Regions from separate parts of the Janthinobacterium sp. 64 genome, predicted to be linked through region 1. Evidence: predicted binding sites of a transcription regulator. Region 1 holds the regulator's gene; each other region holds the start of a gene.

Region 1 (3,278 bases):
GCCGTGTGTACCTCGCTGGCGCTGCGCACGCCCCTGAAAATGGACGTGATCCGCGACCGCGGTTCGATGGGACGCGAAGTGGAAGACGGCATGATCGAAAACGTCTACCGCTTGCAGATCATGAACACCTCCGAGCAAAGCCAGCATTTCAAGATCAGCGCTTCCGGTTTGCCGGGCCTGACCTTGCTGACGCGCGAAGAAGTGACCTTGCAGCCGACGGAAACGCTGGGTTGGCCGATCCGCCTGCGCGTACCGCACGGCGTGGGCGAGAAGGGTTCGAACAAGATTGCGATCGAACTGCAATCGCTGGACGACCCATCGCTGCATGTGCGTGAAAGCGCGGTATTCATCGTGCCGCGGTGATGTTGATTCGGGGTCGGACCCTCTGGGTCCGACCCCGGTATGTCGCCGTAGGGGTAGCATCAAACATGCGTTAGCTTTACTGTATTTTCAACCCAGAAGCAAAAGCTGGGGTCAGACCCAAAGGGTCTGACCCCAAGGAGAACAAAATGTCCGACAGTCTGAAACTGCAAGCCCCCGCTGCCCCGTGGTACAAGCATCGCTGGCCTTGGCTGCTGATGATCGGTCCCGGCCTGTCCGTGGTCGTCGGCAGTTTCATGGGCTATATCGCGTTTACGCAGCCCGATGCGCTGGTGGTGGGCGACTATTACAAGCAGGGCAAGGCAATCAACCAGGATTTGAAGCGCGACACGATCGCCAGCGACCTGGCGATGGATACCAGCCTGTCCTATGATGTGGCGTCAGCGCGCCTGAGTGGTTCCGTGCACAGCTTCGGCAAGGCTTACCAGGGTCCGCTGCAGCTGCACCTGGCGCATGCGACCCTGCCGGAAAAGGATATCAAGCTGCTGGTGCAGCCCGATGCGGCCGGCAATTTTTCCGTAGCGCTGCCGATGCTCGAGCGCAGCCGCTGGCAGGTACTGGTAGAAAACGACAAACGCGAGTGGCGCCTGTCCGGCATCTGGACCTGGCCGCTGCAGCGCAGCATCGCGCTGCACGCCGATGAAGAGCTGTAAGCCTTATTTACAGACGTCCGTGCCGGCGGTAATAGCTTTTAATTTGGCGGGCTGCAAGATCTCGATCTCGCGATTGGAGACGCGCAGCCAGCCTTCCTTCTTGAATTTCGACAATAAACGGCTGACGCTCTCGATGGTCAGCCCCAGGTAATTGCCGATTTCCTCGCGCGACATGCGCAGCTGGAATTTGCTGGGCGAATAACCGCGCGCTTCATAGCGCGAGGCCAGGTTGACGATAAAGGCGGCAAAACGCTGGGTCGCCTGCATATTGCCCAGCAACAGCATGACGCTTTGCTCGCGCGTGATTTCCTGGCTCATCATGCGATGGAAATGGCGCAACAGGGTCGGCATATTGCCCAGCAATTGTTCCAGGCTGGAAAACGGAATTTCACACACTTCGCTGTCTTCCAGCGCCACCGCATTACAGTGGTGGCGGTCGGCGCTGATGGCGTCCATGCCCAGCAGTTCACCCGCCATCTGGAAACCCGTCACCTGCTCTTCGCCGCCCGGATTGATCTGGTAGGTCTTGAAGTGCCCCAGGCGGATCGCATACAGGTTCTGGAACGAGTCGCCGATGCGGAACAGCGAGGCACCGCGCACGATCTTGCGGCGGCGGCCGATAATCTGGTCCAGCCTGTCCATGTCGCCCACATCGAGGCCCATTGGCAGGCACAATTGATGCATGCTGCAGGTCGAGCATCGCGCACGCAACGCTTCCACGGTCACGGTGGGCATGGTGGGAGTGAGTAGCGCTTCAGTCATGTCGGTACCTTTTAGAAAATGCAATAACAAGTTTACTGCATACAGGGTTGCCGTGTGCCAATTTCACTGCATTTCCGCTCAATAAACGACGTTCTGACTTTGATTATATGGCAACATCGTCAAAAGCCCATGCGGGGCGGGCAATTTGCGTGGTGCCGCTTGCCAAGCTGGGGCATTGATAGGAAAATTCCTGACAGCATTATCTGCCGCCTGTAGCGCCCGGTACTGAAAAGGAAATCATGAAGCCTCTCGGCATCAAAGCAAAAGTCGCGCTGGCCACCAGCCTGACCTCGATCGCCATGATCGCGCTGGTCACCATGCTACAGGTACAGCGCATGCGCGCCGACTTCACGCGAGTACTGGTGAGCCAGCAGTCTGCCCTGATCACCCGCACCGCTGCCGAACTCGACGACAAGCTGGGCATGCTGCTGCAGATCGTCACGCTGACGGCCAGGCAGCAGCCGCCGGCATTGATCGCCCAGCCCGCCCAATTGCGCGAATACTATTCGCGCCGCTCGATGCTGGTACTGTTCGACGACGTGCTGGTGCTCGATGCGCAAGGCGCCGTCGTCGCTGACATGCCGCTAGTCACGGGCCGCGCCGGCATCAACGTGGCCGAGCGCGAATATTTCCAGACCGTCTTGCGCACGCGCCAGCCCATGATCACCGAGCCGATGCTGGGCAAATCGAGCGGCATGCCCATCGTGCAGATGGTGGCGCCCGTGCTCACGGCCGATGGCCAGGTGGCCGGCGTGGTGATCGGCGTGCTGCGCCTGTACAAAGACAACTTGCTGGGCCGTTTGCGCACGGAAAAGATCGGCAAGAGCGGCTATTACTTCATCCTCACGCGCGGCGCCGTGCCGCGTTACGTGCTGCACCCCGATACCAGCCGCTTGCTGCAGCCGCGCCTGCCGAACGCCAACCGGACAACCACCGAGTTGCTGAAGCAAGATGGCGAAGGCAGCATGGTCAGCACCAACAGCCGCGGCATCACGGCCGTCAACAGCTTCAAGCGCCTGAAATCGGTGAACTGGCTGCTGGCCGCCTCGCTGCCCCTCGACGATGCCTTCGAACCGTTCGATGGCGTGCTCTACCGGCTGGTGCTGTGGAGCACCCTCGCCTCGCTGCTGGCCGCGTTTGTTCTGGGCTGGGTCACCGTGCGCCTGCTGTCGCCGCTGGTGCGCCTGCGCGACACCTTGCTGGCCCTGCGTACCAGCGGCAGCCGCTTCACCCCCGTGCCGGTGCAGCAGCGCGACGAAATCGGCGAACTGACGGAAGCGTTCAACGGCCTGATGAGCGAACGCGACCGCCTGCAGCAGGAACTCGAAGCGCGCGCGGCGGAACTGGAACAGGAGCGCGACCGGGCCGAGGCGGCCAACCGGGCAAAGAGCGATTTCGTGGCCAACATGAGCCATGAAATCCGCACGCCCCTCAATGCCGTGCTGGGCATGGTGTACTTATTGGGCAATACCAGGCTCGATA
Region 2 (3,278 bases), 720 kb from region 1:
GCCACCGCCTGCTGCATCGACGCACCGCCTTGCACGGCCAGGGTGGAGGCTTGCCCCGCCAGTTCGCAGGCCAGCTGGGCGTTGTCGGCGTTGTCATTGACGGCTTGCGTCAGCGCTTCCATGGCGCTCGACGTTTCTTCCAGCGAACTGGCTTGCATTTCCGTGCGCGCCGACAGATCCAGGTTGCCGGTGGCAATTTCGCGCGACGCCGTGTCGATCGATTGCACGGCGGCCATGATGGTGCGCAAGGTCTGGTTCAGGTGGGCGATGGTCTGGTCCAGTACGCGCGAGGTGGCGGCGATCTCGTCATTGCCCTGCTTGGGCGCACCGGCGATCAGCTTGCCCGCCGCCAGGTCTTGCACGGCGTCGGCGATGCCGCGGATTTCCACCAGCATGGCGCGCCGCACCAGCATGGTCACCACGATGGAGGCCAGGATGGAGAGCATGACGGTCAGCAGCAAGCTCCAGCCCAGGTTGCGAAACTCGGCGCTGGCCGTTGCATGGGCCTGGCTGCTGAGCGTCGTTTCCAGGGCAGACAGCTGCGCCAGCTGCGTATTGAACTGGCCGAATTGCGTTTCCGCCTTGAGCATGGAATTGGTGGCGATCGACTGGTCCATCTGCGCCATTTCCATGGTTTCCAGCACGGCCTTGCGGTAGCCGGCCAGGGCCGTGATGGCGGCATCGACCAGGCTGCGTTCGGCGCCCGTGGCCGTGGAACGCAGCGTGGCCAGCTGGGTGCCGATGGCCGCGTGACGCGCTTTGATCTGTTGTTCCAGCGCGTCGATGCGGGCCTTGGCGAAACTGCCATTCGTCCACGACAGCAATTGGTACATATTACCGTGCACGTGCTTGGCCTCGCCGACGATGTCGGCGGCCGCTTTCAGATGCGCGATGCGCACCAGCACCATGTTTTCCAGCGAGGTGTTTTGCCGCACCATGCCATACCAGGCACCGGACGAGCTGAGTATCAGCAGCAGCAAGACCAGGGCGGGCGCCAGCAATAATTTTGGTCCGATGCGTAATTGATTGAGCATGCTTGACTCCTGGCTATGGCTGTTCCAACCGCAGGCGGCGCGCGGCGTTCGTGTACGCCGCCCTTGCCTTATTTTTTGTAGATGCCCGCTTCCAGCACCACGTCGTTGACGCGCAGGATGTACGTGGTCTTTGGCTCGATCTTGCCGCTGGTGGGATTCTTGTACTGGTAGTCGACCCAGCCCTTGCCCTGCTTTTGCGCCAGCTCAATGATTTCACGGCGATATTTCTTGCCATTCGCATCAGGCACGTCCGTCAAATCCTTGCCCACGATGGAAGGATTGATGGGGTGGGCCAGCACGATGCCCGTCTTGATGTCGCGCATGTCCACATACAGCGAGCCCTGCACGAAGTCGGGATCTTTCGCCGTGATTTTCTTCATCATTTCTTCCTTGCCATGCGCCTTCATGAAGGCGGCGCCCCGTTCGGCCATGGCGATGGCGTCTTTTTCCGTTGCTTCGACGGCGGCATTGACGCTGCCGCCGGCAAAGGCCAGGCACAGCAGACTACCCGTGAATAAGCGTTTCATGACAGCTCCTTGTGAGTATCGATGGATGTATTGCCAAGCCGTAATTTACGTCGTCGAGGGGCCCATCAAATTGCGATGGAACAAACTAAGGTGTTGCTTGTAGGCAGTGAACAACGTATCGGAATGCTTGTTGATGTGTAGCAATTTGGTTCCATGTGGCAAGAATTATGATGACTTTCACAGCATGCCGAGCTTGGCTGGCATGAGGGAAGAAGAGGCTGAAATTGGCTGACATAGGGCTGGTTTCATGCAAGTTATCGCTATTTACTGGCAAGGAGCTTATCGTGTCCGCACTCATTACCGAGCCGTTTTCACCCAAGTTCAAGCCGTATACGCGGCAAACCATTCATCAGGCGCGGCAGTGGGAATGGCTGCCGGAAGAGCAACGTGTAGCCGTGCAGGTGGTCTCGCACGTCTTGCCATTTCGCACCAACGCCTATGTGCTTGACCAGTTGATCGACTGGAACAACATCCCTGACGACCCCATCTACCGCCTCGTCTTTCCCCACCGCGACATGCTGCCGCCCGAGCAGTACGCGCACTTGCGCGACCTGGTGCTGGTCAAGCAGGACAAGGCTGCCATCGATGCCTATGTGCAAGGTATTCGCCTGGGCATGAATCCCCATCCGGCCGGGCAGATGACGCACAACGTGCCGCGAGTCAACGACGCGCCCGTGCGCGGCTTGCAGCATAAATATGCGCAAACGGTGCTGTTTTTCCCCAGCGCTGGGCAGACCTGCCACGCGTATTGCACCTTTTGCTTCCGCTGGCCCCAGTTCGTCGGCATGGACGACATGAAGTTCGATGCGCGCGAGTCGCATGAGCTGGCCGCTTACCTGGCACTGCATCCGGAAGTGACGGACGTGCTGATCACGGGTGGCGACCCGATGATCATGAACACGCGGCAACTGGCCGCCTACCTGGAGCCGCTGCTGGCGCCGGGTCTGGAACACATCCAGAACATCCGCATCGGCACCAAGGCGGTGGCGTATTGGCCGCAGCGTTTTGTTTCCGACCGCGATGCGGATGATTTGCTGCGCCTGTTCGAGCGCGTCGTCAAGGCGGGCAAGAACCTGGCCGTGATGGGCCATTACAGCCACGCCGTCGAGTTGCGCCAGGATATTGCGCAGCAAGCCGTGAAACGCATCGTCTCCACGGGCGCCACCTTGCGCATGCAGGGGCCGCTGATCCGCCATATCAATGAAGATCCGGCAAGCTGGGCCGAGCTGTGGCAGACGGGCACGCGGCTGGGAGCGATTCCCTATTACATGTTTGTCGAACGGGACACGGGGCCGCGCAGCTATTTCGAATTGCCGCTGGCGAAGGCACATGAAATCTTCCAGGCCGCCTACCAGATGGTGTCCGGCCTGTCGCGCACGGTGCGCGGGCCCTCCATGAGCGCGTTTCCCGGCAAGATCGTGATCGATGGCATCGTCACCATCAATGGCGAAAAACTGTTTGCCCTGCAATTTTTGCAGGCGCGCAATCCGGATTGGGTGCGCCGGCCGTTTTATGCGAAGTTCGATGCGGAAGCGACTTGGATCGACGATTTAAAGCCCGCATTCGGCCACGATAAATTTTTCTTTGAAACGGATGAGCCTATGCCGCAGTTGCCGCATAAAATCATCCGCCTGGCACAGGCCGCCTGAGCATGCACGGCGCCGGCGCCTCTTCCCGCTCCGGCGTGGCCGTGTTTTGCCTGGTGTTCCTGCCGTTC
Region 3 (3,278 bases), 1.3 Mb from region 1:
ACTTGCAGCGCGCGCCCGGCGGGCGCCTGCGCCGCATCGACCTGGCCGAGCGCCTGGCGCTGACGGCGTCCGGCATCACGCGCTCGCTGATGCCGCTGGAAAAAATCGGCCTGGTGGCGCGCCAGGCCGATGCGCGCGATGCCCGCGTCGGCTATGCCGTCATCACCGGGGCGGGGCAAGCCCTGCTGATCCACGCCGATGCGACGGCGCAGGCGCTGGGCCAGGAATTGCTGGGCAGCGCCAGCGCGGAGCAGCTGGCACCGCTATCCATGCTGCTGGCCGGCATCGCGGGCAGCCAGCCCGGCAACGGCTGACGCGCTCCCCTTACACCAGCGCCAGCCGGCGCAGGCGCCGCGTCGATGGCCACTGTTCCATGCCCGTCTCGTCGCGGATGGCGGCGCAGGCAGCCAGCAGCCTGGCGATGTCTGCGTCGTCGAGGGCGGAATTGAGGGTCAGGCGCACGAGGGCGCGGTTCTTCGCCGTGGCCGGGGCGCAAAACATGGCGCCGTAGATGCCGTGCCGTTCCAGCGCCTGGCGCAAGGCCAGGGTGGCAGGTTCGCCGCCCGCCTCCAGCGCCACGATCTGCTCCGTGCCGTCGCTGACGTTGTAGCCGAGCTCGCGCAAGCCCTCGCGCACCTGCAGCGTGTGGCGCCGCAAGGCGGCGCGGCGCCCGTCGGCGCCCATGATGAAATCGAGCGCCGCCCCCAGCCAGGCCAGTTCATGCGCCAGCAGGCAGGAACTGAAGATGGCGGGGCGCGACTCAGACAAAAAGTATCCCTTGAAGCGGCTGGAACAGCTGATGAAGCCGGCACGCCCGGCAAACGCCTTGGCCAGCGACGCCGTGCGGAAATGCACGCGGTGTCCCAGTCCCCATTCCTCCACCAGGCCCGCGCCCTGCGGGCCATGCGTGCCCAGCGAGTGCGACTCGTCGACCACCACCACGCAATCGCTGCGCTCGGCGATGTCCAGCAATTCCAGCAGCGGCGCCAGGCTGCCGTTGGTGCTGTACAGGGCATCGACGACGATCACGCCGCGGCCATGCTTTTCCACCTGCCGCCGCAAATGCGTCATGTCGTTGTGCAAAAAAGCGACGGCCTGGGCCTGGGCCGACAGCACGCCTTCCCACAGCGACGCATGGGCCTGCATATCGAGGTAGACGGGAATGCCGGGGCCGGCAATACACTGCAGCAAGCCGACGTTAGCCGCCATGCCGGACTGCGCCAGGATGCCATCCTCGCAGCCCATGAAACGGGCCAGCCGGCTTTCCAGCCGGTGCTGTTCGCTGCCTTCCTGCAAGTACACGGCCGACATCAGCATGCCGCCCGCGTTCGCCTGCAACGATGCCACCTGGGCCGCCACCAGTACCGGCTCGGCGGCGATGGACAGGTAATCATTACCCGCCAGAAAGATGGCATCGGCCGGCGTGGGCTGCCAGGCATGGGGATGCTGGCCGCCCAGCAATTGCTCGATGCGCGTGATGTGATGCGCATCCATGCGCCGCACGATGTAATCGGGCAGGCAGTGTTCGGCGCGGACGAAGGATGGGGTATGCAAGCTGGTAGCGATGGTCATGAGTTTTCTCCTAGGGAAATGTTTATTTCAAGTTAAAACCTTGACCGTGTTGCCAACCCGTCCATTGACGTATATCAATGTCCAGTCAGATAGTCGTTCAATCAGGGAAAATTACGCGATGATGACGTTCTGGAAAGCATCAAGGCAGAGTCATGACGCAGCAATGGCAAGGACGATGGACACACTGGCGGCAACGCGTGCGCCAGACACTGCTCCATTCGCTGCTGCATGAGCGCGCACCGCATGAGCACCTGGCCAGGCGGGTTGCCGTGCTGGCCGCCGTAGGCACGGTGACGATGCCGCTGTACTACCTGCTGTGGCAGTTTTTTTTTCCGCAATCCTATGAAAACCTGACCCTGCGCCTGACGGGCGTGGGCATCTGCGTGGCCGGCCTGTTCGCGCGCCGTTTTTCGGCGCGCTGGCTGTCGCGCTACCTGCTGTTCGCTCTCAGCTACATCCTGCCCTTCTTCTTTACCTTCATGTTCGTGATGAACCATGCGTCGTCCATCTGGAGCGAATCGCTGCTGATCGGTCTGGTGGTGCTGTTTCATTTCGAGACAAAACTGGCGTGCCGCGCCTACCTGATCGGCACGGGCGCCGCCTGCCTGGCCGTCATCGTGCAGGGCGAAGGCGGCTTCCTGCTGAAGCCCGAAGTGCTGCAGCAGTTGCCCGTGCACTGGTTCACCATCGCCGCGCTGTCCGTCGTGAAAGTGGGCGGCAAGGTGCTGGAGCAGGAGCGGCTGGCGGGTCTGGCGGCCGGGCTCGGTTCCGTGGCACACGAACTGCGCACGCCGCTGACCAGCGTGGAGGCGAACGTGCGCGGCATGCGCCGTCTGCTGCCGCAGCTGGCCGGCCAGGCGGACGACACGGCGCCGCTGCAGGAAGCGCTGTCGCGCATCCAGTTCGAGGTGCGCCACATGCAGCACATGATCGACCTGTTCCTCCTGAGCGCCAGCGCCGTCAACCGCAACCTGGAACCGAGCCAGGCGCTGTCGATGCTGGACATGGTGAATTCCGTGCTCAGGCGCTATCCGTTTACCGGCAACAGCCAGCGCAGCAGCGTCACGGTGGACGTGCGCGCCGACTTCCAGTTCGCGGGACAGGACGAACTGTGCGTGGTGATCCTGCTGAACCTGCTGCGCAATGCCTTGAAAAGCATCCACCGGGCCGGCAAGGGCCGCGTGCGCATCATCATCGACGGCGCCCGTCCCGTGCCCAGGCTGCTGTTCATCGATACGGGCTGCGGCATCGCGCGCAACCGCCTGCCGCTGATCTTCGAGCGTTTTTATTCGTATCCCGTGCACAACGGCAGCGGCATCGGCCTGGCGCTATGCCGGCAGATCGCCCACGCCTGGCAGGCGCGCATCCGCTGCGTCTCGCGCGAGCATGCGTATGCGATCTTCATCCTGGAATTTCCCCAGCCCGTGCCTGCCCGCTTCCAACCCACTTCCTAGCAAGGTGACGCATGCAACTGCCCGTCTACACCCATCCGACCCTCACCGTGCTGATCGATGACAGCGATTCCTTTTTGAAAAGCATGGCTTTCCAGCTCGATCCCGCGCTGGCGCGCAAGACCTTCCACGACACGAGCACGGCGCTGCGCTGGCTGCAGCAAACGCAGCAGCGCGAAGCCATGCCCCTGCATGTGAATTTCGACCTGCACAGCGCGGCGCCCAACGACTGCAATGTCGCCATCGACCTCGAAC
Region 4 (3,278 bases), 720 kb from region 1:
GCCGTCGGCCACCAGCCGTTGCTGCAGCCGGGCGAGCAGTTCGAATACACGAGCGGCACCATGCTGGGCACGCCGCAAGGTTCGATGCACGGCGAATATTTTTGCGTGGCCGAGGATGGCCATCAGTTCGAAGCGCCAATCCCCGAATTCGTGCTGTCGGTGCCGCGTACCCTGCATTAAGGAAACGCCGGGGGCTTGCCCCCTTACTTCAGTTTTTCGGTGGCGTCCTGTTCTTCACTGAGCTGCTTGCGCGCCGGCGGTGCGGGCTTTTTGCCCGAATACATGGTCCACCAGACTATAAATGCCAGCAAGAAGAACGCCACCAGCGCCTCTATCATCAAGATCCACATACGCACTCCTATGTTATTTACCCGCAGCTTAGTATTTACCCGCCGTCTGTTGACACGCGGTAGTCTACCCGTTTCAATCGGCGCCGTCGCGCTTGCGTTGTCCGCCTGTACCACGCCACCCGCGCCGCCCGCTGCCAGCGGCAAGGCGCCGCCCATCGCGCCGACCGTCGTCAAGCCCGTTCCGGCCAAACCGGCCGACGCCAAGGACGCTGCGGATGTGGCGGCGCCCACCTTCGTGCCCGCCAAATTTTCCGCCTTGCCAGGCTGGGCCCGCGACGACATGCGCGCCGCCTGGCCCGCCTTCATGGCCTCGTGCGGCGTGCTGGTCAAGCGTCCGGACTGGAAGGAATCGTGCACGATTGCGCGCCAGGTGAATGCGGACAGCGACAAGGCCATCCGCCTGTTCTTCGAGACCTTCTTTGTGCCCAATCAAGTCGTCACGGCCGATGGTGCCAGTACTGGTTTGGTGACCGGCTACTACGAACCCTTGCTGCACGGGGCGCGCAAGCGGGGCGGTCCCTACCAGACGCCGCTGTACAAGGTGCCCGACGACCTGGTTTCGGTGGATTTGTCCGGCGTGTATCCGGAATTGAAAAACATGCGCTTGCGGGGCAAGCTGGTCGGCAAGAAGGTGGTGCCGTACGCGACCCGCGCTGACATCGAGCGCGCCACATCCGTCACGGGCAAGGAATTGCTGTGGGTGGATGACGAAGTCGAGGCCTTTTTCCTGCAAGTACAGGGATCGGGGCGCGTGCAGCTGACCGATACGCAGGAAACCGTGCGCGTGGCGTACGCTGACCAGAATGGTCATCCGTATAAATCGATCGGCCGCTACCTGGTCGACAAGGGCGAGCTGACCCTGAGCCAGGCGTCCGCGCAGGGCATCAAGGCGTGGATCGCCGGCCATCCCACGCGCAAGGATGAATTGTTCAACGCCAATCCCAGCTATGTCTTCTTCAAGGAAGAGCGCTTGCCCGATCCGAAAGTGGGACCGAAGGGCGCATTGGGCGTGCCGCTGACGCCGCAGCGCTCGGTGGCCATCGATTCGCGCTTTTTGCCGCTGGGTGCGCCCGTGTTCCTGTCCACCACGCAAGCCAATAGCGAGATCCCCATGCAGCGCCTGGTGATGGCGCAGGATACGGGCGGCGCCATCCGCGGGCCGATCCGGGTCGATTATTTCTTTGGTTTTGGCGCGGAAGCGGCCGAGAATGCGGGCCGCATGAAGCAGAGCGGCGCCGTGTGGGTGTTGTTGCCGAAGCAGGCGCCGGCGCGCTAGGGAAAGCGTCGCCGGGCAGTTCGTGGTGTGACTTAGCGCAGTACCATCACTGGCAGGTGCGTGTGGGCCAGCACTTTTTGCGTTTCGCTGCCCACGAACAACTTGTTCAAGCCTTTGCGGCCATGCGAAGCCATCAGGATGATGTCGCAATGGTAGGTTTGCGCCGCATTGACGATTTCATCGTGCGGGCTCGGCGACACGGCGACCACGCCTTCGAAAGGCACGCCTGCGGCACTTGCCGCCTCGCCGATCTTGTCGATGGCGCGTTGCGACGCTTCCTGCATCTGCTGTTCATACAGGCTGGCGTCGAGCACGATGCCGCCGTCGGCCATCGGCGAGAACGGGAACGGCTGCACCACGCTGATGGCGACCAGCTTGGCCTTGTTCAATTGGGCGAAGGCGAGGGCGGTCTCGGCGGCTTTGTCGGACAGCGGCGAGCCGTCGGTGGGAAATAAGATGGTGTTAAACATAGCGTGCTCCTCAAGTGATGTAAGACAGCTTATGGATTTACATCAATTAAAACCTTGATATAAATCAAACCTCATAGGCTTTGGCGTGAATAGTGTCGCCAAAGCAATCTTTTGCCAGTGTATTCCCGTTCACCGCTTCAGGTGCGCACGCTACGCAGCGGCGTGCCCCACACCATCGCGACGGTCAACACAATGCTGCCAGCCGCGATGCAAGCGAGGCCAGTGCGCACGCCGAAGTGTTCCGCTACCCAGCCGGCGGCCAGCGCGCCCAGCGGCGCCGTCGCCACCGTCAGGAAACGCATGGTCGACGTCATGCGGCCCAGCATGGGGTCGGGCGTGACCTTCTGGCGCAGGCCCAGGTAGGGAATGAAGAACAGCATCACGCCGCAATCGAAAAAGAACATCAATATGGCATAGGCCACGGCGCTGGCGGCCGCGCTGCCAAACAGTGCGGCGGGAATCGTGGGCGTCAGGGCAAAACAGAGCGAGGTCGATGCCAGGCCGATCAGGATGGTGCGGCCGGCGCCGTAGCGGCGCGTCAGCGGCTTGACGATGAAGGCGCTGAGCAGCACGCCGGCGCCACCGAGCATCTGCGTCATGCCCAGCACGCCAGGACTCATGCCCAGGTCGCGCGTGGCGAACAGCACCGTCAATGCCATGCTGGCATAAAACAGGAAGTGCCAGATGCCGGCGCCCCAGGCCAGTGCACGCAGCAGCGGTTCGCGCCAGACGAACAGCAAGCCGTCGGCGATGTCGCGCAAGGCGTGCTTGTCAGACGGCGCCGGCCGTGGATCGCGCACGCTCATGGCGCGCAAATTGCAGACGGAAACCAGATAGCCGCACGCCGTGCACAGGATGGCGACGGGCGCCGACAGCACTTGCACCAGCACGCCGGCCAGGCCGGGACCGATCAGGCGCGAAGCCGATTCGGTGGCGGCAAACTTTGATTGCGCATCGATCAAGCCGTCGCGGCCCACCAGGAAAGTCAGGAACACCTGTTCGGCGCCGCCACCGACGACGAAGCCCGTGCCGATGATGAACCCCACTATATATAACCATGGCATCGACAGCACGCCGCACCAGTAGGCCACGGCCACGCTGGCCAGGGCCAGGCCGGACATGCTTTCGCTGAACAGCATGATCGGGTGCTTGCTGCGCCGGTCCAGCAGCACGCCGACGGGC

What was found. The regulator FNR, encoded in region 1, switches genes on or off when oxygen is low (the NO sensors DNR and NnrR bind a similar motif). The targets are predictions, from matches to a motif close to TTGATNNNNATCAA.
Region 2: a site for FNR is predicted at 1,692-1,705, ahead of CLU91_RS13260 (KamA family radical SAM protein). Genes of this name have one in related genera too.
Region 3: a site for FNR is predicted at 1,637-1,650, ahead of cqsA (alpha-hydroxyketone-type quorum-sensing autoinducer synthase). Genes of this name have one in related genera too.
Region 4: a site for FNR is predicted at 2,151-2,164, ahead of CLU91_RS19590 (universal stress protein). Genes of this name have one in related genera too.

What each region holds. Positions count from the first base shown of each region.
Region 1 covers NZ_PHUG01000001.1:3,735,741-3,739,018, forward strand. The annotation lists gene ccoG (cytochrome c oxidase accessory protein CcoG) at 1-363, shown strand, start outside; gene CLU91_RS16405 (FixH family protein) at 510-1,034, shown strand; gene fnr (fumarate/nitrate reduction transcriptional regulator Fnr) at 1,038-1,796, opposite strand; gene CLU91_RS16415 (hybrid sensor histidine kinase/response regulator) at 2,036-3,278, shown strand, end outside.
Region 2 covers NZ_PHUG01000001.1:3,013,187-3,016,464, reverse strand. The annotation lists gene CLU91_RS13270 (methyl-accepting chemotaxis protein) at 1-1,034, opposite strand, end outside; gene CLU91_RS13265 (cache domain-containing protein) at 1,103-1,561, opposite strand; gene CLU91_RS13260 (KamA family radical SAM protein) at 1,846-3,210, shown strand; gene CLU91_RS13255 (MFS transporter) at 3,213-3,278, shown strand, end outside.
Region 3 covers NZ_PHUG01000001.1:2,480,669-2,483,946, forward strand. The annotation lists gene CLU91_RS10895 (MarR family winged helix-turn-helix transcriptional regulator) at 1-314, shown strand, start outside; gene cqsA (alpha-hydroxyketone-type quorum-sensing autoinducer synthase) at 325-1,572, opposite strand; gene CLU91_RS10905 (sensor histidine kinase) at 1,770-3,026, shown strand; gene CLU91_RS10910 (response regulator) at 3,038-3,278, shown strand, end outside.
Region 4 covers NZ_PHUG01000001.1:4,451,813-4,455,090, forward strand. The annotation lists gene apaG (Co2+/Mg2+ efflux protein ApaG) at 1-180, shown strand, start outside; gene CLU91_RS28285 (hypothetical protein) at 204-350, opposite strand; gene mltA (murein transglycosylase A) at 448-1,626, shown strand; gene CLU91_RS19590 (universal stress protein) at 1,659-2,096, opposite strand; gene CLU91_RS19595 (MFS transporter) at 2,234-3,278, opposite strand, start outside.